DNA from 3 places in the Moorella sp. E306M genome. Region 1 is predicted to be linked to each of the others. Evidence: riboswitches for the same ligand, from Rfam matches in the RefSeq annotation. Region 1 holds a riboswitch; each other region holds the start of a gene.

What was found. Region 1 has a riboswitch for cyclic di-GMP ahead of flgB (flagellar basal body rod protein FlgB). Riboswitches for the same ligand answer to the same signal wherever they lie in the genome.
Region 2: linked by a shared signal. The riboswitch ahead of FLZ89_RS00885 (hypothetical protein) and the one ahead of flgB (flagellar basal body rod protein FlgB) in region 1 are both predicted to bind cyclic di-GMP.
Region 3: linked by a shared signal. The riboswitch ahead of FLZ89_RS06160 (ATP-binding protein) and the one ahead of flgB (flagellar basal body rod protein FlgB) in region 1 are both predicted to bind cyclic di-GMP.

The regions. Positions count from the first base shown of each region.
Region 1 covers NZ_BJKO01000001.1:288,288-296,080, reverse strand. Annotated here, with positions in the region: gene fliD (flagellar filament capping protein FliD) at 1-382, shown strand, start outside; gene fliS (flagellar export chaperone FliS) at 473-916, shown strand; gene flgN (flagellar export chaperone FlgN) at 919-1,407, shown strand; gene FLZ89_RS01510 (AbrB/MazE/SpoVT family DNA-binding domain-containing protein) at 1,449-1,652, shown strand; gene FLZ89_RS01505 (Uma2 family endonuclease) at 1,693-2,262, opposite strand; cyclic di-GMP riboswitch class I at 2,546-2,681, shown strand; gene flgB (flagellar basal body rod protein FlgB) at 2,843-3,241, shown strand; gene flgC (flagellar basal body rod protein FlgC) at 3,244-3,669, shown strand; gene fliE (flagellar hook-basal body complex protein FliE) at 4,008-4,319, shown strand; gene fliF (flagellar basal-body MS-ring/collar protein FliF) at 4,498-6,075, shown strand; gene fliG (flagellar motor switch protein FliG) at 6,087-7,097, shown strand; gene FLZ89_RS01475 (FliH/SctL family protein) at 7,087-7,793, shown strand, end outside.
Region 2 covers NZ_BJKO01000001.1:177,492-185,284, forward strand. Annotated here, with positions in the region: gene FLZ89_RS00870 (methyl-accepting chemotaxis protein) at 1-1,239, opposite strand, end outside; gene FLZ89_RS00875 (chemotaxis protein CheW) at 1,375-1,821, opposite strand; gene FLZ89_RS00885 (hypothetical protein) at 2,259-2,624, opposite strand; cyclic di-GMP riboswitch class I at 2,640-2,726, opposite strand; gene FLZ89_RS00890 (DUF1786 domain-containing protein) at 3,156-4,208, opposite strand; gene tatA (twin-arginine translocase TatA/TatE family subunit) at 4,240-4,416, opposite strand; gene FLZ89_RS00900 (ABC transporter permease) at 4,476-5,237, opposite strand; gene FLZ89_RS00905 (ABC transporter ATP-binding protein) at 5,242-6,162, opposite strand; gene FLZ89_RS00910 (hypothetical protein) at 6,258-7,637, opposite strand; gene FLZ89_RS00915 (AEC family transporter) at 7,731-7,793, opposite strand, start outside.
Region 3 covers NZ_BJKO01000001.1:1,171,837-1,179,629, reverse strand. Annotated here, with positions in the region: gene yabG (sporulation peptidase YabG) at 1-170, shown strand, start outside; gene FLZ89_RS06195 (Veg family protein) at 314-589, shown strand; gene FLZ89_RS06190 (electron transfer flavoprotein subunit beta/FixA family protein) at 687-1,496, shown strand; gene FLZ89_RS06185 (electron transfer flavoprotein subunit alpha/FixB family protein) at 1,510-2,538, shown strand; gene FLZ89_RS06180 (FAD-dependent oxidoreductase) at 2,607-3,905, shown strand; gene FLZ89_RS06175 (ferredoxin family protein) at 3,905-4,183, shown strand; gene FLZ89_RS06170 (ferritin-like domain-containing protein) at 4,274-4,702, shown strand; cyclic di-GMP riboswitch class I at 5,187-5,273, shown strand; gene FLZ89_RS06160 (ATP-binding protein) at 5,471-6,730, shown strand; gene FLZ89_RS06155 (STAS domain-containing protein) at 6,756-7,085, shown strand; gene FLZ89_RS06150 (PP2C family protein-serine/threonine phosphatase) at 7,086-7,793, shown strand, end outside.

The DNA.
Region 1 (7,793 bases):
TGCTTCGTTAACATTCGACCGCAGCGGTAAATTAACCCTGGATACGGAAAAACTGACGGCCGCTCTGGAAGATGACCCGGCAGCCGTCATGGCTGTCTTTACCAATGACAGCGGCACCGGGCTGGTTGACAGGCTGGATGATTATCTTACTTCCCTTGTCCGCTCCGGAGATGGCATTATTCCCTCTCGGGAAAAGTCTTTGCAAGATATTATGGACGACCTTGACGACCAGATCGCCCGCATGGAAGACCGGCTTGCTATAAAGGAAGAGCAGCTCCGGCGGCAGTTTACGGCTATGGAGCAGGCCCTGGCGGCTTTGCAGAGCCAGGGGAACTGGCTGGCCGGGCAGATTGCGTCCCTGAGCGCTTACCAGGTAAGGTAGTGTTTTTATTGAAGTAAAAGATACGGATAAGAGAAGGCTCTGCAACCCTGCCCGCAGAGATGACAGGCTTGAACAGCAGTATACGCCGAAATGCGGATAGAGAACGAGGTGCAACTTATGGCTGTAAATAATCCGTACCAGACTTATCAACAAAACCTTGTCCAAACCTTGTCCCAGGAAAAGCTGGTGCTGATGCTTTATGATGGAGCCTTGCGCTTTTGCCGCCAGGGGCTGGTTGCTATGGAAAAAAAGGATTATGCCGGAGTAAGCAATAGCCTGGGCCGGGCCCAGGATATCCTGAGCGAACTGATGGCGACCTTAAACAGGGATGTAGGAGAAATTGCAGAGAACCTCTATAAGCTTTACGACTTCATGTATCGTCACCTGGTCCAGGCTAACGTAAAAAAGAGCGCAACTATGATTAATGAAGTAATCGACCTGTTACAGCAGCTGCGCGACACCTGGGAAGAAGCGACAAAAAAATACCAGTCCCACGATTATCGCACCAGAGTTGGGATGAACTGGCAGGGCTGATAATGAGCGAGATAGAAATAGTGGCCAGGCGGCTTTTGCAGGCGTATTATCAGGAAATAGAACTGATGCAGGTATGGCAGCAAAACTTAGAGCAACAACAGCAAGCCATTCAAGCCGGCGTCTGGGATGAATTAAATAATCTCATAGCAGAAGCCGCTTCCTGGAGGGAAAGGCTGACCCGGGCGCGGCAGGCTACCCGGCAGCTTGAAGAATTCCTGGTATTAGTTTCAGGGTGTGAAGCTCTGGAGTGGGAAAAGATTGAGTTCCTGCCAGAGGCAACCCGCCAGGAGCTGGCCGGGGCTACCCGGCAGGTGCGATCCCTTTGGGAGGAATGCCGGCATTTGCAGGAAGCTAATCTAAAAAATATACAAAAAGCTATGGCAGCGATTAAGTTGGAATTGGAGCAGGTACAAACAGCCCGGCAAATGGCCCGGGCCTACAGACGGGAAAATAAAACCGCTGTACCCCGGTGTCTGGACCGGCGGCTATGAGTTAAGAAGGGGCAGCGAGCGGGGGCAGGAGAAGGAAGACCATGAGCAAGCAGATTGAAATAACAAAACTATCAAGCCGGGGGCAGGTAGTTATCCCGAAAGAGATCCGGCAGCAGCTGGGATGGGAAACGGGCGATCACGTGGCTGTGGAAGTGCAGGGGGATATGGTAATCCTGCGGCGCCTGCAGCTGGAAAGCTGCCGGCAAGAAAGGCACCAGCAGGTGAGGATGAGTTTAATCAAGTAGATGAAGAAACGGGTGCGGGGAAAGCGGTAAAAGCCCGGGGCTAATCTCCCGGTAAAATATCCTGGACGGGAATGTTTAGCCCCGGGAAAGCCAGCGGTGAAATATGGTCGCCGCGCCCGTATTCTTTAACCTCTCTATACCCGGAGGGCGAAGGCAGGCGATAGGCAGTCACCTGCTGCGCCTGCAGGTTAACCAGCCATACTTCCTTAACCCCACCCTTTGCATAGAGGTTTGCCTTTACTTCGCGGTCATAAGCCATCGAAGTGTCGGACACCTCGACTAACAACAATACGTCCTCCGGCCGGGGGTGGAAAGAAGCATAATAATCATCACGGGCCTTAAGCAACATCAAGTCAGGCTGGGGTTCCGAGTGTTGGTCCAGGCGTAAAGGGTTGTTGGTGTCTACCAGGGCATTATCGCCTATTTTGGTGCTAAAGATATGAAGCAGCCGTCTGACACACGCGGCGTGCCTGGTCCCTATCGGCACCATCTCTATAATCTCCCCCTCGATCAGCTCTACCCGGTCGTCTTCTCCCAGGATGCCTGCCCGGGCCATCTGGTAAAACTCCTCAACAGTAAAACGTCGGCGAGGAACCTCGACTGCCGCCATTCTTTAGACCCCCCTTTCTTCTGTCCTTCCCTTAATGTTATATATTATAGCCCTATATCCTTTCCAGGATGATTGTCGTATCTATACCGAATCCCAGGCCGGTTGGGATGGCTATATTATACCACAGTTGGAAGCGAAATCTTTAGAGGAAAGAAAAATAGGAAGCTGTTCCCGGAGGGGTGGAACGGCTCATTTTTTTGGTTGATTTTCTCCCGACATGCAGGAATTTGGCAAATCGTGTTGAATAAATATCGAAAATACAACGGTAAAATTTTCTTACTCCGGGCGTCAAGGGCAAGCTCTCCGAAAGGGGATGCGCGCAAAGCCATGGGTCTAAGGTCCGTGTCTTCCGGGGCAGGGCTTGTACGCTTCTTGTTTCTAGCCCCGGGGTGAAGGACTATGACTGCCAGGCCGCCGTTCCCGGTTCCTTTGAGACGCCCGGTAAACGGGCTTTTCTTTTAGGACTAAAGTCCCAGACTAATTTGGGCCTTAAGCCCGATACCCAAATTCCCATAGAAATGCTAAAGTGGTAACCGCTGGAGAAAAATATCGTTTTTCCGGGAAAGAGGGGGAAACCTGGATGTTTATGACGCCGGCTTTATATGTCCTGGAAAAGGCCCTGGACACGGCGGCTTTACGCCAGCGGGTCATCGCCCACAACATCGCCAACGTCAATACCCCGGGCTTCAAGCGCTATGATGTCTCCTTTGAAGAGAAACTCGGCCAGGCCCTGGGACTGGAGCCGGGTCTAACCCTGTACCGTACGAACCCCTATCATCTGCCGTCAGCCAGTCTGGATCTTACCCCGGAGGTTAATCAGGATAACAGCACCACGATGCGTCAGGACGGCAATAACGTAGATATCGACCGGGAGATGGTCGACCTGGCCCAGAACAGCTTGAACTTTAACTTTGCCGTCCAGCAGCTAAACGGCCGGCTGGCCATGCTGCGCTATGTGATTAACGAAGGGAGGCGGTAGGGGTGGAATTATTGCCGGCCCTGGCTATCAGCGCTTCCGGCCTTACGGCCGAGCGCCTGCGCCTGGATCTCATTGCCAACAATCTAGCCAATATCAATACCACCAGGACACCCCGGGGCGGCCCCTACCGGCGGCAGGTGCCGGTTTTTGCGGAGAAACTGCGGGAAGCGCTGGGACAGTCGCCGGACCAGGCTCCGGGCAGGGGAGTGGAGGTCGCGGCTATTGTTGAGGATAACACGCCGCCCCGCCTGGTATACGACCCGTCGCACCCGGATGCCGACCCTGACGGTTATGTGGCATTGCCCAATATCAATATCGTTAACGAAATGGTGGACATGATCACCGCCACCAGGGCCTATGAGGCCAACGTCACCGTCCTTAATGCGGCCAAGGCCATGACCATGAAGGCCCTGGAGATCGGGCGTTAGAGGTATGGTATGGCTGCCGCCCCAGCCATGAAGTATGAAAATATATGGCTGGGAAAAGGGGCTGGAGGGTACAGGCGGAGGGCGACTTGGTTCGAGGCGTCAGCAAACTCAGCGAAGCCGTAGCGAGGCGGCGGTGAACGGGATGGGGATCGTAACGTGGCTTAGGAATAAGAAGTAGCACACCCCGTGATGCATGATTGAAACGCCAAAAGTTTAGCCACCCCCGCCGCCGAGCAAGGCTGAGCGCTAAGTTTGCTAGCTGAGAACCACCGGAGCCCGGAGGCTGTACCCTCCAGCCTGAAGGAAGCTGGGTTATAACTTTCAGGAGGAAAATGCACATGCTCTATTCACCTGTATCCCTTTTAATGCCGGCTCCCCTTCAGGAGAGCCAGCAGTCCCGGCCCGTTCCCCAGGGTACAGGAGCCGTAGCCGGGTCTTTTGCAGAAATCCTGATGGAAAAACTGGGGGAAATCAATACCCTGCAGCAGCAGGCCGATGCCCTCACCCAGGAGTACCTGGCCGGTAAAATCGAGGACGTTCACCAGGTCATGCTGGCCCTGGAACAGGCCAACCTTTCCCTCCAGCTGGCCGTGCAGGTGCGCAATAAGGTCGTGGAGGCTTACCAGGAAATCTCCCGCATGCAGTTCTAGTGCCGTCCTTGAGCCGGGTCGGTAGCAGCGCGGCACTTGAGGGGAGAGCAGTTGCTTGCCCTGGACCGGCAGGGGGCGGTGCGGCAGGCGGTGAAAGTTAGGTGCAGGGGAGGCATTTTTTCCTGGTAGTGATATTAATTATGGTTAGCAAAGCAATATTGCCTTCCGGGAGCTCAAAATGAAGCTTAAACAAATTCTGGACAGGATAAAAAATTTCTGGCAGGGTTTAACTCCCGGGCGGCGTTCGGCCCTCCTGGCCATCAGTATAGCCGCTCTGCTGGGTGGCGCCTTTTTGCTGCAGTGGCTGCTGAAGCCCCAGTACGCACCACTGTTTACCAATTTGCAGCAGCGTGATGCGGCGGCGGTAGTGGAAAAGTTGAAAGAAATGAAGGTGCCCTACCGGCTGGCCGGCGAGGGGACGACCATCCTGGTGCCCAAGGACCAGCTCTACCAGCTGCGCCTGGACCTGGCCAGTGCCGGGGTTTTAAACAGCGGCCAGGGGTTTGAACTCTTTGACCAGAACAAGCTGGGGATGACCGATTTTGAGCGCAATCTAGATTACCAGCGCGCCCTCCAGGAAGAGCTGCGGCGGACCATCGTTGCCCTGGACGAAGTGGAAGACGCCAGGGTGCACCTGGTCATTCCCCAGCCCAGCGTCTTTCTACAGGAACAGCAGCCGCCTTCGGCGGCGGTAATGCTAAAACTTAAACCCCTGGCCCGTTTAAAACCGGAACAGGTCAAGGGCATCATGGAGCTGGTGGCGGCCAGCGTAGCGGGCCTCAAGCTCGAGAATATCCGCGTTATTGATATGTACGGCAACGTCTTGAGTGACGGCCTGGCCGGCAGCGACGCGGCGCCCTTAAGCCAGAAGCAACAAATCCAGATGGAACTGAAGAGACAGTATGAAAGGGACCTGGAACAGCGATTGCAAGCCATGCTGACCCAGATCCTGGGTCCAGGTAAAGCTGTGGCCATGGTCACCGCCGACCTGAACTTCGACCAGCAGGAAATTAAGCAGACGGTGTGGGGCAAGGAAGGCGCTTTGAGGAGCGAGCAAGTTAAAACGGAGCAGGGCAGTACCGGCGGCACCGGTGGGCCGGCGGGGACGCCGGCCAACACCCAGCCTCCGGTATACCAGGCCCTTAACCCGGCAACGGGGAATTATAATAAATCCGATACTGTTCATAACTATGAGCTTGACCAGACCCAGACCCATACCATCGTGGCTCCCGGCCAGGTAAGGCGGCTTTCTACGGCGGTGGCTGTCAACGGCCCGGTGACCCCGGCCCTGAGAACCCAAATACAAAATATCGTCGCCGCTGCTATAGGCTTCGACCAGGCCCGGGGCGATCAGATTAACGTTGAACCAATACCCTTTGACAACTCCCTGCAGCAGCAGATGGCGGCGGAGATGGAGGCCCGGCAGCAGCGCCAGCAACTGCTCCAGCAGTACCTTCTCTGGGGAGCGGCAGGGCTGGGGGGCTTGCTCTTACTGGTGGTGCTGGTCATGCTTCTGTTACGCCGCCGGCGACAGAAGACTTTACAAGCGGGGCTCCCCGGCGCGGCATTAACAGCTGGCATGCAGGCTGGTGTACCGGTAGAACCCCTGGTAGTTGAGCCGGTAGAACCGGTGGATGTGGAAAAAGAACGCCAGGAAGCCGAACGCAAGGCCAAACTGGAGCGCTTACGGGAAATCATCCGCCAGCGGCCGGAGGATGCAGCCTTACTTATCAGGGCCTGGCTGGCGGAGGACTAGGGGTGGCTTGATTGGCGAAGCAGAAAGCTCTTTCCGGCCTGGAAAAGGCAGCGATTTTTTTGATTACCATCGGGCCGGAGTTATCATCTTTAATTTTAAAACAAATGGCCCAGGAAGATATTGAGCGCATTACTTACCAGATTGCCAACACTACCTCTATCGACCCGGCAACCATGCAGCAGATTGTCGATGAGTTCCTGCAGCTAAGCGATGCCCATACGTTCATCCTCCAGGGAGGGATGAAATATGCCCGCGAGGTGCTGGAAAAAACCCTGGGGCCGGCGCGGGCTTCGGAAATTATAAAAAAACTTATGGCCACTTCCAAAATCCGGCCTTTCAATATGATCCGCAAGGCCGACCCCAAGCAGCTGGTAAACTTTATTTACAACGAGCATCCCCAGACTATAGCCCTGATCCTGGCCTACCTGGAACCCGAGCAGGCAGCGATAGTGTTGGGTGCCCTGCCGGACCAGGTACAGGCCGACGTGGCCAAAAGGATTGCCCTCATGGAGCGGGCTTCCCCGGAAACGCTGCGGGAGCTGGAGAGCATCATGGAACAGCGTTTGTCCTCCCTGGTGGAGCAGGACTTTGCCGTGGCCGGCGGTTTAAAAAGCCTGGTGGACATCTTGAACCGGGCCGACCGCAGCACTGAGCGGACCATCCTGGAAGCTCTGGAACAGGATGACCCTGAACTGGCCGACGAGATCCGCAAGCGCATGTTTGTCTTTGAAGACATCCTGACCCTGGATGATACCTCAATCCGCAGGGTTCTCAGGGAAGTCGATCTCAAAGACCTGGCCCTGGCCCTCAAGGCGGCCAGCGAAGAAGTGGCCAACCGCATTTACCGCAACCTCTCCAAGCGGGCCGGCGAGATGCTCAGAGAGGATATCGAGTACATGGGGCCGGCGCGCCTGCGGGATGTGGAAGAAGCCCAGCAGCGTATTGTCCAGATTATCCGGCGTCTAGACGAAGCCGGCGAGATTATCATCGCCCGGGGAGGCGAAGACGCCATTGTTGTCTAGGATACTCAAAAAAGCTGGAACTGATGGGGGTGAAAGAGAGATCCCCCTGCGCACCCTGCAGGTGGATTCAGCTACAGATTTAACCGGAGAGCAAGAGACAGGTAGCCCCGAAGACCGGACCGTAGTGGAAGCTGCCGCCCGGGAAGTGACTGCTGCCCGGGAAAAGGCGGCCGCCATCCTGGAGCAGGCCCGCCGGGAGGCGGCGGCCATTAGGGAGGCAGCCTTGGAGGAGAGGCAGAAAGCCCTGGAAGAGGGGCGTGCTGCCGGGGAGGCCAAGGGCTATCAGGAGGGTCTGTCCCGGGCGGAGGAGGAAGCTCTTAGTATCCGCCGGGAGGCCGAAGCCGCCCGGGAAGAAGCCCGGCAGGTTCTGGCAGAAGCGCAGAGGGCTTATCAGGAAACAATCAGCGCCGCTGAGGGTGACATTATCGAACTGGCCCTGGCCATTGCCAGTAAAATAATAGGCCAGGAAATAGAACTGCGGCCGGACCTGGTGGTAGAAATGGCCCGCCAGGCAATCCGCCAGGTGGCCGAGGGGCAGAATTACATAATTTACGCCTCCCCGGAGGCAGCCGGGACTATCCGGCAGCGCCGGGCCGAACTCCTGGCGGAAGCAGCGCCGGGGGCGCGGCTCCAGGTAATTGCCGACCCGAGCTTTAAGGCTGGGGGATGCCGGGTAGAGACGGAAAACGGCTTTAT
Region 2 (7,793 bases), 110 kb from region 1:
CAGGATCTCGCCTATCTGGTTTACGGAACCGCTCAAGCTCGTCAGCTTCTCAGCAACCACCTTGAAGGCCTCGTGAACACCCTTGATGGAGGCAATGAGGACGTCCAGCTCTTTCTTGCCTACACCCGCCAGCCTGGAGGTCTCTTCGCTGTTGGTCTTAACGTGACTAAGTTCGGTATATACTTTCTCCAGATTTGCAGTTATGTTTTCTACAAGACCCAGTATTTCCTGCAGATGGCTCGATTGGTCCGAAGCCCCCGCGGCCACCTGCTGGATGGCCTTGGCCACTTCGCCGGAAGATGAGGCGATCTCTTCTGAAGACGCGCTTAGGTTCTCCGAGTTGCCGGCCAGGGTTTTAGCGTCGTCTCTAAGGCCCGAAAGCAGCGGTCTGAGGTTGGCCTGCAGACGGTCGACGGCCCGGGCGAGCTTTCCTATCTCATCCTTCATGCGTAGGTATTTTTCAGGCACCGGCCGGGTGAAGTCGCCGTTGGCTATAAGCCCCAGGTCGTCGACCGCCAGGATTAGTGGTGTAGTGATGGTTCGAGTAAAGAAATAAGTAATTACGGCCAAAATCAATAAAACAATAATACTGATAATAACCAAAGAACCGGAAAGGGCCTTTCTGGACTGGGCAATCTCCCGGGCCACATCATTTTGGGCAACCTCTACCATGGATAAATAAGTGCCCGTCCCGACCGCTAACTCGAAGTTGCCAAGTTTAAGAGGGGCTATATAAGAAATTTTTTCCTCTTCCTTGTTAGTCTTAGGGTTGAGCCAAATGTAAGACACAAATCCCCCGCCGTTCTGGGCCACTCTGATGAATTCCTGAACCACTTTCTTGCCGGATTTATCCGTTAGGTCCCAAAGGTTCTGGCCTTCCTGTGACTTGTTTTCCGGCGCCACTACCCTTATACCATCATATCGGTAAGCAAAAAAGTATCCAGCTTCGCCATACCTGCTGGCATCCAGCGTTTTTCTTATAAGCTCAATAAGCTGAGCTTCCGGTATAGTGCCGGCATTACTTTTATACATATCGGTTAAGGAGGATACCATGGAATCGACTGTGTTTTTGAGGCCACTCTTTATTTCATTTAATACGTGTTGTTGTACTATTGATCGAGACTTAAAGGTAAGATTTGCCAGCGAAACGTTGGCAATAATCAATTGAACTAGTACTGTTGCTAGTATAGCTATCAGTGTCAGTGCCATAATCTTGCTTCTTATGCTTTTCAGAGACATTCTCTATCTCCTCCCAATATACATTAAGTAATAGAATACGCGTCATTTTCATGGCTTCTTCGATAGCGGCGCTGGCCTGAACGCGCGGCGCCACGGATCATCCTAAAGCCGACATAATCTTCGGTTATCATCTCCCTATTGCATACGCTCCAGCATTTCTTTCTCGTCGACTTCAAGGAGCAGTTCCAGTTTAATTATGATGATAATCTTATCGTCCTTCTTGGCCAGACCCTCCACAAAGGCGGCGTTTACCGTCGTGACATCGGGCGTAGTCTCAATAGTGGTTTCATCAACTGCCGCCACTTCTTTGACGGAATCAACAACCAACCCCGCTTCCTGCCCCGCTATGTCTACAATGATTATCCTGGCATCTTTCGTCTTTTCCCCCTTTGCAAAACCGAAGCGTTTCCTCAGATCGATTACCGGTATTATCTTTCCTCTCAGGTTGACGACGCCTTCTACAAATTCAGGCGTTTGCGGTATTCGAGTGACGAGCGTATCCTTGACTATCTCCCGGACATCGAATATGTCCAGGCCGTAAAGCTCACCCGCCAGGTCGAAGACTACCAGCTTCCTGGCCATGCACCCTTTCTCCTTTCTTTAGAGGCTAAGCGTCGCGCTTTGCTTTCTCCAGACCTGCTGCGCACCTCCCCGTCCCCTCCAATTGGCTACTCAAGTAACTCGACTTCCTCCTTTCTCTGCTTTTTAGTTTACATAAAACAAGGCTCGGGCAAGAAACAGTTGTTTTCTCGTCTGAGCCTGTATCAGCAATGCAGACTGTTAAGCAGATTATAAAGTTGATAAGCTTATTAATGCTATTAGCAACTAATATTGGTTGGTTGGTTGGTTGGTTGGTTGGTTGGTTGGTTGGTTGGTTGGTTGGTTGGTTGGTTGGTTGGTTGGTTGGTTGGTTGGTTGCAAGAATCATGCCAGCGTGCATTACATTGATCTTCCTTTGAAGTTTTTAAGTTCTAGCTTATGTTTAGATTTCGCTAGTTCTTAACTCGCTGTTTGAACAATCATGGCTTAACGTCTGTAGACCCAACAGCTTTGCGCCCCCGCCGCTTATTGGGATAACAATCAATCTCTTTTTCCTCCATTGAACCGTTATTACCGACTTCTTCCGATAGAGGTAGCTCAGTGAGCGCTAGAACTTTGCCCTCCTTAATTTTGGCCATTAGTTCTTCGGCCGCGACTAACAGCTCGTTAATTTCTTCCTCGGTTAATGGGCCATCAACCATACTTTGCTCCCCCTTTAACAAGTCCAAATTCTGGTGGAAGGGTTTGCCTGGATTGCCACCATACTTATGTATTTCGCCTTCACAGCAGTAATTGGCCTTCAGGATTTTTTCCTTACTACTACCGGAAAAGGAATATATTGCCAATAAAAGATAAAGGCATACTGTAGCCTGGCTAGCATACTCATTAAAGAGGCTAGACCCATGGCTTTGCGTTCCTGCCTTTCGGTATGTTTGCCTTGAACTAGGATACTAAGGGATAGTAAGTTCGCTGTTTGGAGAAATTTGGAAAAGAAGAATAATTTTACCTCGGGCGAGGCAGTATAAAAGAAGGCGAGATAGATAGAGGAGATAGAGAAAGTCTATTTCCAATAATAGGCGGTTATGGTAATTGTACCCCCCCCCCCCCCCCATATTGGAATTATTTTACTTTTGACGTTGGTAAACCCTCTCATTTGGACAACCCTTCTCCAAAAAATTGGTACTAGAGATATTTTATTCGACATGTTACTCTATTTTCCTGCAGGTTTCCTTAAAAAACCTCTTAAAAGCTTACCGCCCCTGCCTGTCAGTGAATTTTCTTAACTGGAATCCCGGCCTAATTGAAATTATGGTGAACACCTTGTTTGCGCAGAGTGGCTGCTTGATACGGTCCGGTAAGGGCTCTTTGTTACCTACTTAAAATTTTACACGACCTTGGGTGTCACCGGCCACCGCGGCCACTAGGCCGAAGCAACCGCTGAGCATCATGTCACCATAAGGAGCGGCCCAATAATAATCCTGGTGTATGGTCAGCCGGCGCTGCGGACCCGTTACGGCAACGAAACGGAAGCCCCCACCCGGCCGGTAACCGGGATCAATATAACATCCGTGGCCGCCGTCATTAAAGATTTCCTCATTGGTAAGCTCCCCGGCCCTCAACTTTTCAACAAAACTAGCCAGCTTGTGGCCGCTTAAACAGCTGGTATGATGCTCAAACAGGCCCCATACCCGCTGCTCCTGGAGGAGAACCCCAATGGTGTGCTGGTTGCCGCAATTGACAACGATCAACCCTTCCTTGCTATGGGCCGCTACCCTGGCATCGCACAGGGCACCCCACAGGGCGGCCGCGCCGGTGTCCATGAGCCAGGCCCCCGGTACCTGCTCCTGTACGGCCTGCATCCGGGTTAGATAACGCGGCGGCTCCCGATAAAGAAGGTCTGCCAGTCTACCACCGCTGGCAACAAAGCGCTGCCAGTGCTGGAAACGAAAGAGGCGGTCGCTCGTGCCTTTCGGCGCCTCGCCGTGATCCAGGACGGCTATGGCCACTTCCGCTGGAAGGCTGACGCCATAGGGAGCCAGGCTACCGGCCAGGGTATCAAGATCAACATCGCCCGTCTTAATGGTTACTGCATCCCCGGGCGGTCCCTCAGTTATTTCAATGCCCAGTTGCCGCACCCTATCCAGGTCGTCATAAACCGTCCGCGCTGCCGCGGCCGTAGCATAGACTTTTAAACCGGCAGCCAGGTGGCGGCGCAAAGCTCCTACCAGGGCTCCACCACCCATAAGGTAACCGGTAAGGAAGACGTCCCGGCGGGCGGCTGTGGCTGCCTCCACCTGCCGGCCGCAGATTACTGTTGGCGAGGGTAAAATGAGCTGGACGCAGTTTTCCAGGGGCTGGTCCGGACGGTAGAGCAGGATATCCTGGGTGCCGCCGCCGATGTCTATGGCCAGTAAAGGCCGGCTTAGCATTTTGCCACCTCCGTACAGGGGATGGGATGCCCTATTTCTTCTCCGGATTGTCGTCAGCCTTGAGGCCTTTTTTAAATTCGTTGATGGTTCGGCCCAGGCCGCGACCGAGTTCCGGCAACCTTTTGGGACCAAAGATGATTATCGCCGCCAGGATAATGAGTATCCATGCGTAAGGGCTAAATAAAGTGCCGAGGGTTACGATGGTTATTGCCCCCCTTTTTTAACCTTATACCCAGGATAACATATTCTCCCTTCCGGGACAACCTGCTAGCCCGTTAAACGCCGACGCAAGAGGTAAAGGGGCGGGTAGAAAAAGATGGCAATAAAAACTACCAGCCAGGCTACATGGACCAGGAGTTCCGGACTTAACTGCCCCAGGACCAGGGGCCGTACCAGCTCCACCACATGGTAAAGGGGGATCAGCCAGGCCAGACGCTGGACGATTAACGGCAGGGCATCCAGGGGAAAGAAAACCCCGGCAAAAAGAAACATAGGGGTAATAATCAGGGTAAAAAAGTAGCTGAAGGTATCAATCTTGGGTACCAGGCCCGTCCAGATCATCCCCAGTTCGGCAAAGACAAAGCCGCATAACACCAGGACCGGGGGCACCAGCAAGGCCGCTGGCGACTGCACCAGGCCAAGAAGGGAAATCACCAGTAAAATTACCGTACCATAGAGGACACTCTTAAAGGTCCCAAAAAGCATTTCCCCCACCACTACCTCATCCAAGCTCACCGGGGTCGCCACAATGGCATGGTAGGTCTTTTGAAACTTCATGCGGACAAAGCTGTCATAGGTACACTCGGAGGCCGTAGCCCACATGGCCGAAGAGGCAATCAGCCCCGGGGCTAGAAACTGGAGGTAGCTCATACCATTGATAGCCGGAATGTAATAGCCCATACCGTAACCCATGGCTGCAAGATAAAGGAGTGGTTCCAGGAAATTGAACATAATATTGGTCAGCCATGTTTTGCGAAAGACGACAAAATTACGCCAGAAAACTTTCCAGGCACGGTAAGAGATATCCATCTTATTAATCCAGGCCCCTCCCGGTTAGCTTAAGGAAAACGTCCTCCAGGGTAGCCGGCCGTAACCTCATGTGACTGAAGTGACCGTTTAAGCCCTGTACCTGCCGCCAGACTTCGCGGCCGTCGCTGGTATATAAATACAGGGTCCGGCCTATGGTCTGGTGGGCCAGGATGCTGCCACCCACCAGGGTTAAAATGGACCCGGCTTCGCCGTCTACCGGTGCCAGTTCCAGGACTTCCCGGCCGACATGGCGCTCGACCAGCTCTCCGGGCGACCCCTCTTCCAGGATTATCCCCCGGTCCATAATGACCAGCCGGTCGCACAGCTGGGCCGCCTCCTCCAGGTAGTGGGTAGTGAGAATTAGGGTTACACCGGCCGCTTTTAGCTGGCGCAATTTCTCCCAGATCATGTGGCGGGCTTCCGGGTCCAGGCCGGTGGTGGGTTCATCTAAAATTAAAAGCTGCGGTTTATTTACCAGGGCCCGGGCAATGGCCAGGCGCCGCTTCATACCCCCGGAAAGGTGCTCGACCTCAATATGGGCCTTTTCCTCCAGGCCGGCAAAGGCCAGGAGTTCCTGGACGCGTTTGTGGGCCTCCCCCCGGGGGATATCGAAATAGCCGGCATAGAGAAGCAGGTTTTCCTTTACTGTTAACTCCGGGTCCAGATTATCCTCCTGGGATACTACCCCCAGCCGGGCCTTAATTTCCCGCGGCCGGCGGCGCACGTCATAGCCCAGCACTTCCAAACTACCCGCAGTCACAGGGGTAAAACAATGGATCATTTTGATGGTGGTGGTTTTTCCAGCGCCGTTGGGTCCCAAAAAGCCGAAGCACTCCCGGGGACTGACCGTAAAATCTATCCCCTTGACAGCCGTAAAACCGTTATATTTCTTTACCAGGCCCCGCGCCCGGACAACATCCGTCAAAGCCAATCCACCCTGCCTCAATAAAAATACCCCGCTTTCGCCGGGGTGAAGGTTTAATAATATTATAAGCCATGATTGCCATTTTTAGCAAGGGCCTAGCGGCTGTAGGCCCTGGCCCGCGTCCTCTCCCGGGGCAGGCTAAAACCGAAGAGAGCCGCCAGGCGTAAGGCCAGGCGCACCGGCCAGAAGGCGAGCTGGCGTTTTAACTCTTGCCGTTCCTTCTGCAGGTCGGCCACCGTCCGTTCCAGGTCTTCATTGGCGATGAGAGTCGTCTGGAGGCGGTATTCCTGCTCCCGCAGCTGTTGCTTCAGGCGCGCCTGTTCGGCCTGGGCATCGCTGACGGTTTTATTGAGGGTTCCCTGGAGCTGCATGAGGCGGGTCTCCAGGTGGCTGACCCTTTTCTTCAAGGTATCCCGCTCAACCCTTAAGTTTACCAGCTGTTCTTCTATCTGGGTGAGCTCCTGGCGCAATTCTTCCTTACGCCGGTGGAGTTTTTCCAGATCGCTTAACAGGTTTTTATTCTCCTGGCGCAGGTCTTCTATTTCCTGGCGCAGCTTTTCTTTTTCTTCATCCTTTTGCTCCACCTGGCGGCCGGCGGCAGCCTTACCGCCGTTAATGAGGCTAAATTCCTTGGGGGCCGGGGTTAACTTTTCTGTTTCCAGAGTGAGGGCGGCGGCTTCGGCCCCGGCGGCTATTTCCTCCCAGGCCGGCGGTTCCACGGTGGCGTTCTTTACCGGCGTAAATTTCGGGGCCGCCGGTGGCGACGCCTTCTCGCCGGTGTGCTTCAGGGGGAATAACTTGTCCCAAAAATCGCCTTCTTTAGCCGCTGGTGCCGGTTTGGCCAGGGGGAGAATCTGCTCGCCGGCCCGGGGCATTTCCACTAACTGGGGACCACTGCCGCCCTTGCCTGGCGCTGTTCTGGTTGGAGATCCCGGAGACTGCGTTTCCTGGCCGTTACCGGTAGGCCCGGCCGCATTTACCGGCTGGAGCGGGGACTTATCTCCCGCCGGCTCCGGTTCGACATAGGCCCAGTGGATGAGGCCCCAGCGGCCGTCTTTTAGCCGCAAGAAACGGCCATCGGCTACCAGCTTTTGTTCTCCCGGTACTTCCGGCTTGCCGGCTTCCTTTAACTCCGCGTTGATTTCACTTAAACGCAGGGCATCTCCATGGGCCTGAAGGACGCGGTGAGCGGCATCGTTTTCCTTCAATCCGTCCAGGCGCAGGCACCACAATCCCTTGCCTTCACTGCGAAAGCAGGGGTTCTTGGTCAAGCAGCGGTTCACGTTTTTCTGGATCTTGGCCAGATTATGGCTGGTCAGCAGGTGCTGCTGCGCTTCCTGGACTAGCTCGTCCATCGATTGGGGCGAGTACTCGAATAAACGTAATTTAAGCAGGTCGGTAAGGGAATCCAGTTTTCCTGTTACTTTAACTTTAGTTATCTTGGGAGCCGGGGCATTTTTAGGTTTTTTGGCCACGGGTGTCACCTCTTCCAGTTTTTAGTATTAACCATTATTTAACTGGTAATATATGACACCCATGCTGGATTTTCCTGCCAGAAAAATGGAACTTTATGTCAATATATGGTAATTTAACAACCAGGCCCAGAGAGGGATGGTTAACAGGGAAACCAG
Region 3 (7,793 bases), 880 kb from region 1:
TTCATGCCTACGACCCGGTTTTTGTAGTGGAGCGCATTGCCTATACAACCATTGAAAAAACCCTGGGCCCTGCGGATATAATTAAAGATACCATCACCGGCAATGAAGGTATAGGGGGCATAGAGATTAAAGGCAAACTGCGCCTTGGTTACCCTACTTCCCCTTATTGAAGATATCTTAATAACAAAGGCGAAAATTATACCATTATTCCCCTTGACAATAAGCCGGTTTCTCTAGTAGAATAAAATGAATAACTTGACACCACCCTCCTGCTGTTGTATAATAAGGTATACGCGGAAAGAGGGTGGTCTTTTTGGCGGGCAAGGAAGTACTGGCAACTATCAGAGAGGACCTGGAGGCCCGGGTAGGCCAGAAGGTAAGGCTGAGGGCCAACCGCGGGCGGAAAAAGATCCTGGAGAGGACCGGTATACTGGAAAAGACTTACCCCAACATCTTTGTAATCCGACTGGAAGAGAGTAAAAGCCCGGAACGCCGGATATCCTTCAGCTATACCGATGTCCTTACCAATACAGTAGAATTAATGGTCGAGGGTGAGACCGGCGTTAAAAAACTTGGCGCCAAACATTAAGGGGCTATCAGGTCATACCTGATAGCTTTTTGTATCGCAATGATTGCATATTTTAAGTTACCCTACCCCATACTACCAGCAGGGGTGGGGTTTTTTGTTGCAAATAGTGGTCTGTGTCAAACAGGTACCGGACACGGCTGAAGTCAGGATTGACCCCCGGACCAATACTCTGGTCCGGGCCGGGGTACCGGCCATTATCAACCCCTTTGATGCCCATGCTGTCGAGGCCGCGGTCCGGCTAAAGGAAAAGTACGGCGGCCGTGTTACGGCCCTGTCCATGGGGCCGCCCCAGGCTGAAGAGGTGCTGCGGCGGGCCCTGGGTATGGGGGCCGACCAGGCTATCCTCCTCACCGACCGGGCCTTTGCCGGTTCCGATACCCTGGCCACCAGCTATATCCTGGCCCGAGCCATCGAAACCATAAGCCGGGAAACGCCGGTTGATCTGGTCTTTTGCGGTAAGCAGGCCATTGACGGCGATACGGCCCAGGTAGGGCCGGGAATAGCCACCCGGCTGGGTTTCACCCAGCTGACCTATTGTATGGCCATTGACGCCGTAGATTTGGAACAGGGTTACATCCATGTCCAGCGCAAGCTGGAAGGAAAGCGGGAAATCATCCGCGGCCGGTTGCCGGCCCTATTAACGGTGGTTAAGGACTTAAATGAACTGCGGTACCCTTCCTTGCCAGCCTTAATCAGGGCGGCCCGGGCAACCATCACCACCTGGGGTAAAGACAACCTGGACCTTGACCCGGCGCAAATTGGCCTCAAAGGCTCTCCTACCTCCGTCCGGCGCATCTTTGCCCCACCGGTACGGCCGGGCGGAGAGATAATTCCCGGCGATCCCCGGGAAGCGGCGGCGCTCCTGGTAGAAAAACTCGTACAGACGAAGGTTATAGCTGATAAATAATGGAGGAATACCCATGCCGGCTAATACAGCGAATGCCGGTTATCGCGGCGTCTGGGTCTTTATTGAACAGGTGGGGGGAGAAGTAGCCCCCGTCTCCTGGGAACTCCTGGGGGCAGGCCGGCAACTGGCCGGTGCCCTGGGGGTAGAGCTGGCCGGGGTCCTGCTGGGCCAGGGGGTGGCCGGCCTGGCTGACGGGGCGTGGGTCTACGGGGCGGATAAGGTCTACCTGGTCGAGAACCCCGTCCTGGCACACTACCGTACGGCCCCCTATGCCCGGGCCCTGGTACAGCTGGTAAAACAGTACCAACCGGAGATACTGCTCCTGGGGGCCACCAGTCTGGGCCGGGATCTGGCGGGAGCCGTGGCCACCGCCCTGGGCACCGGCCTGACGGCAGATTGCACCAGTCTCACCATTGACCCGGAAACACGCCTCCTGGAGCAGACCCGGCCGGCCTTTGGCGGTAATGTCATGGCCACCATTCTCTGTCGCCGGCACCGTCCCCAGATGGCCACCGTCCGGCCGCGGGTTATGCCCATGCCGTCCCGCCAGGAAGGCCGCCGGGGAGAGCTGGTGCGGTTGGATATGGCCTTCAATGAAGCCGAGGCCCGGGCCGAGGTTATAGAGGTCATCGAAGAAAAAAACAAAGCCGTCTACCTTGACCGGGCGGAGATCATCGTTGCCGGTGGCCGCGGCGTGGGGTCGAAGGAAAACTTACGCCTCCTGGAAGAACTGGCCGGGGTCCTGGGCGGCACCCTGGGCGCCTCACGCGCGGCGGTGGAGGCCGGATGGCTGCCTCCGGAGTACCAGGTGGGCCAGACGGGGGTTACCGTGCGGCCCAAAATCTATTTTGCCATCGGCATTTCCGGAGCCATCCAGCACCTGGTTGGCATGCAGGGTGCCGACGTTATCGTAGCCGTTAATAATGACCCGCAGGCCCCAATTTTTAAAATTGCCACCTATGGTATCGTCGGCGATTTACGGGAGGTAGTTCCGGCATTAACAGCGGAATTTCGCCGCCGGCTGGCCCCGGGACCCGCGTAGGCCGGCAACAAACAGGGTTATTTAATAGTATACACAGTTTATCTGCAGTTTGACTTGGGGGCATTATTATGGCGCTTAGGTTTGAAGTCGTCGTTGTGGGCGCCGGGCCGGCCGGGCTAGCGGCGGCCATAACCCTGGCCCGGGCCGGCGTGGAGGTAATTATCTTTGAACGCGGCGAGCACCCCGGGAGCAAAAACGTCATGGGCGGGGTCCTTTACCGCCACCCCACCGAAACGATAGTTCCCGGGTTTTACCGGGAGGCCCCTTTAGAGCGGCCGGTGGTGGAGCAGCGCCTGTGGTTGCTAACCGATGAAGCGGCCCTTACTTTGGGTTACAAAAGCATGGCCTTTGCCGTCGAGCCTTACAACGCCTTTACCGTGCTGAGGGCCCGCTTTGACCGCTGGCTGGCGGAACAGGCCGTGGCAGCCGGGGCCTTGCTGATTAATGAAACCGTCGTCGAGGACCTTCTCTGGGAGAAGGATCGCGTCGTTGGGGTAAGGGCGGGCCGGGCTGAGGGCGATGTCCGGGCGGAGGTAGTCATCCTGGCCGAGGGCGCCAATTCCCTTTTAACCCAGAAGGCCGGCCTGAAAAAGGACGGCATCAATACCAACCAGCTGGCCGTAGCCGTCAAAGAGATCATTGCCCTGCCCCGGGAAAAGATTGAGGACCGCTTTAACCTGGAAGAAGGCCAGGGCTGCACCATTGAACTCCTCGGTGAAGCCACTAAAGGTATGATGGGTACGGCCTTTATCTATACCAACAAGGATTCCCTATCCGTTGGTGTAGGCGTCCTTCTGTCGAGCCTGATCCGCCGCCGTTTGAACCCCAACGATCTCCTGGAACACCTGAAAAGTCATCCCATGGTGCGGCGGCTCCTGGCCGGGGGGGAGAGCAAGGAATACCAGGGCCACCTGATTCCCGAAGGCGGCTACCGGGCCATTCCTAAACTCTATGGCAACGGCGTCCTGGTAGCCGGTGACGCCGCCATGCTGGTCAACGGGATTCACCGGGAAGGCTCGAATCTCGCCATGACCTCCGGCCTGCTGGCAGCGAAAACCATCCTGGCCGCCCGGGAAAAGGGCGACTACAGCGCGGCCAACCTGGCGCCCTACCGGGAGATGCTGGCGGAGAGCTTTGTCTTGCAAGACTTGCAGAAATACCAACGGGCCCCCTTTTTCTTTGACCAAAATCCCCACTTCTTTACCCTGTATCCGCAGCTCCTTTCCCGGGCCGCCAGGGAGTTTTTAACTGTCGATAATGTACCCAAGGGGGAAAAGCAGAAGCGCATTTGGAGAGAAATTACGGCCCAACGCAGCCGTATACAACTGGCCGGGGACCTTTACCACCTCTGGAGGGTGATGGGATGATGCGCCTGGAAGATAAACTCTTCCTCAACCGTTACCAAACGGATAAGCACCCTCACTTAAGGATCAAGGACCGGGAGGTCTGCCGCCACTGTGACGGCAGGCCCTGCACCTTTATTTGCCCGGCCCGGGTATATGTCTGGAATGAAGGGGAGAAACGGATCGAGACGGCCTACGAGGGTTGCGTGGAGTGTGGCACCTGTCGCTACGGCTGCGCCCACGATAACATTGACTGGCGTTATCCCCGCGGCGGCTTCGGCATCCTGTATAAATATGGTTAAACCAATACCTGGACTTGATTTTTTTGTATGGGCACACTTACCAGGAAAACTAATATTATGTAGTATAAGTATACTCCTGGAGGTGGCCCTATGACCATCGAGCAAATAATCAAGCTTCTCAACCTGGACCTGTCCTGGGAATACGCCGCCATGATCCAGTATATCCAGCATGCCAGCATGCTTACCGGTCCCCAGTATGTTGCTATTATCGATGAAGAGCTCCAGCATGCCCAGGAAGAACACGAGCATGCCGTAAAGTTAAGCGACAAGATCCAGTACCTGGGCGGCATTCCTACCGTCCAGGTGCAGGAAATCAAGACCTCCCTCAATAACGTAGAAATGCTGCGCCAGGACCTGGAAGCCGAGTATGACGCCCTGAATCGTTACCTGCAGCGCATTGAACAACTGGAAGCCTTGAAATTGTACGATGTCGCCCAGGTCATCAGGGAGATTGCCGTAGTTGAGCAGGAACATATTATTGACCTGGAGAAGGCCCTGGGTATCCAGAAGGTAAGATAACACCGTTTTGCCCCCTAAGCCATGGATGAAGCAACCAGTGCCATGGCAATTTTTTTGTTACGGCTCTGGCAACCATGGGCGGGGTAAATTAACGATTGCTTTTTTCCGAGAGAAGGAATTTGTTGAGCGGGGTCGAATATAAAAATATTAAAGCAAATTATTGGAGGATAATTCCAGCGATGGCAAAGAGCATAACAGAAATTAACATAAAAAATAAAAATAACCAATGGGGGGGGGGGGGGATTATATGCCTTGTATGTAAAATATTGGAAAAAAGTTTCCCCTCTATTAGCCCCCTTAAAATTACTGCAAATAACATTCCTCCCAACCCATCCAGTGTTACCTTCCATAACACCTCCAGGAACCAGAATTTCCTTGTGATTTTTCGGAAAAATGTCCAGGGGTCACTGGACAGCCGTCACCATACCTTCTCCTCTGCTCCCAGGGTTTCCTAAGAGATATCTTTCTTATGTAAATAGCTTAAAGTGTTCAAGGGCAAACCACTCGAAAGGGTGGGACGCAAAGCCATGGGTCTGTAGCCACTTGTTGGTATGACTGCCAGGCTGCCACTTTAAAGTAAAGGGCAGCCATGCGAATTACTCGTGGCTGCCTTGCTATTTCTAGATGGAACGAAGGCGGGGGCGGGTTCAGTGCAAAGGGATACAGTTACCCAAATTTTACTTGAGATAAGGAAAAAACTTCTCTTTATGGGAGAAAGAGAATCTTTAAACCTGGTTTAAAGCCAGAGCAGTAGAGGGGGGGTCAGCTATGCAAGAGTGTAGCCAGTGTGCCCGCAAGACCCCAGATCGTTCTTGTGTCGATTGCGATTATTTCATGAGTCCCGGCCCTTTGCGCCGCAAGCCGCCGATGCCCATAGGCATTAGCCTGGTTGCCGCCGATGGGAAACGTTATGCCGGCCGTATTCTCGTATTGAATACCATGGAACTGGGCCTGGAAACACGAGCTCCCGTTCCCGGTCAATACCGGATTTATTTAAAGCAGCATCTTAGCCTGGATGTAGCAGGGGTACCGACCAAGGGCAAGGGTAACATCCACCTTTTTGATATCATAGCCGTTTACCGGGGCGAGGAAACAGCCAGCCGCCTGGGTAATGAAGAATACCGTTTACTGACGGGTAGTACCGAGGACTTCATTGAGCAAGTATCCAAATTAGTTCCCGCCCATTTACAGGACCTGGTTAAAGAACGACTACTGGCCGAATTAGAAAGCTCCGAGATTTTTAATGCCATGCGGTTGGGCAAGGTAATGCGTTACGAAAAGGGGCGTTTTCGCCATCTGACAGGACAGGCTGACCTGGAACTGCCCCTGCCGGCAATAGAAAATTTAATGCGCCAGGCAATACACCGGGGAACCCACTGCCGGGAAGTGATAGTAAGTGATGACGGTAAAAGGATTTTTGACCTGCACGGTATACCCCTTGACTCCCGGTCAGGGGGCCTGCTGGCCTTTGATCTAACCGAAATTATTGAAAAGGAAAGGCAGATGCGCCGCCAGGAGATGCAGGCCTACCGGGAAGCCATGGCTGCCGTCACCAATGGGCGCCTGCAGCTTTTGACTTCAGAAGAAATGGTAGCTGTATTATCCCAGGGGAATGAACTGGCAAGGGGAGTAGTTAACAAGGCTGCTGACATAGCTTTAGCTCGCAGCAAGTTATGCAGTCTGATACCTGCGGCTTTTAGCGCCCGCGCGTACGGCATGGCCTTATCTTTAACGGAGGCTTTGACCAATACATTAAAACATGCTACGGGTGGTGAATGGGTGGTACGGCAGACGGATGAGGCCATCCGGGTAATTATTCAAGACCAGGGCCAGGGAATTAAGATAAAAGATTTACCCAAAGCGGCTTTAATGCGACATTACTCCACAAAAAATTCTCTTGGTTGTGGGTTTACTTTAATGCTTTATTATGCTGATAAAGTTTATCTAACTACCGGTTCCAGGGGAACCACCCTGGTCCTGGATTTCCATCAATCAGCAGGTGAAGAAATCTGTTCTCCAGCTTCTTAAGTAAAGAAAGAGGAGGAGCGATATTATGCTGGCAATCTCTGTAACCAAGGGCGATTATGGGCGCTGTTTAAACCTTAAAGGGGAGTTAGACATGGAAACCCTGGCCACGCTGGAGCGAGCAGCAGAAGTACAGGAAGGAGAGGGGCAATTGGAAATAAACCTGGCAGGAGTATCCTTTATAGATTCTACAGGTCTCAGGGGTTTATTAGAAATACAGCGTCGGTGGTCAATGAAGGGAGGTAAGGTACGGGTTATTAACCCCTGTCCAGAGATTGCCGAAGTTTTCCGGCTGGTAGGTATGGAAGAACTTTTAGATTGTAGTGACCAGAGCAAGGCAACCGGGGGTGAATATTAAATGTCCCTGGATACCGGTGGAAATGGGAAACAAATAATACATGCCGGTATACAGGGTGCGGGGTGTAGTATTCCAGCAGACCTGGAAGGCGGCGACTTTTTTGATTTTATTCCCCTGGGGGAAGATCAACTTATTGTTGCTATCGGAGATGTAATGGGTAAAGGTATGCGTGCCGCCGGGCAAATGAAGGAGCTTTGTACAATCTTACATGCCTGTACCAGGAAAGATCTGTCCCTATTAGAAATCATAAATCAGCTGGCTGCAATCGGAGGAAAGCAGCTGCATCGCGCCGGTTCCTTTGCCACCCTGTGCCTTATTTCTTATGAACGGCAGCATAATTGTTTAACCTGCCTCAGCGCCGGACACCCGTCTCCGGTAATATTTTCAGGCCGTAATATCCACGTACCCCGGGTAAGGGGGGTGGCCCTGGGCTTCCTGGAAGAATACCAGGGTACTCGACCGGAACAGGTTGTCCTGTCTCGCGGCGATGTAGTTATCCTGTATACCGATGGCCTGGTAGAAGCCCGCGATGCCAACGGTCAAAATTATGGTTTAAATCGCCTCAAAGAGATAGTTGCCGCCAATACCTGCCTGGATGCAGTTGAACTCCAGGAGGTTATCTTAAATGACTTATTTACCTTTACCGGCTGCAGGCAGCAAAGGGATGATGTAACCCTGGTAATACTTAAGAAAGAGCTGGAAAAGGGG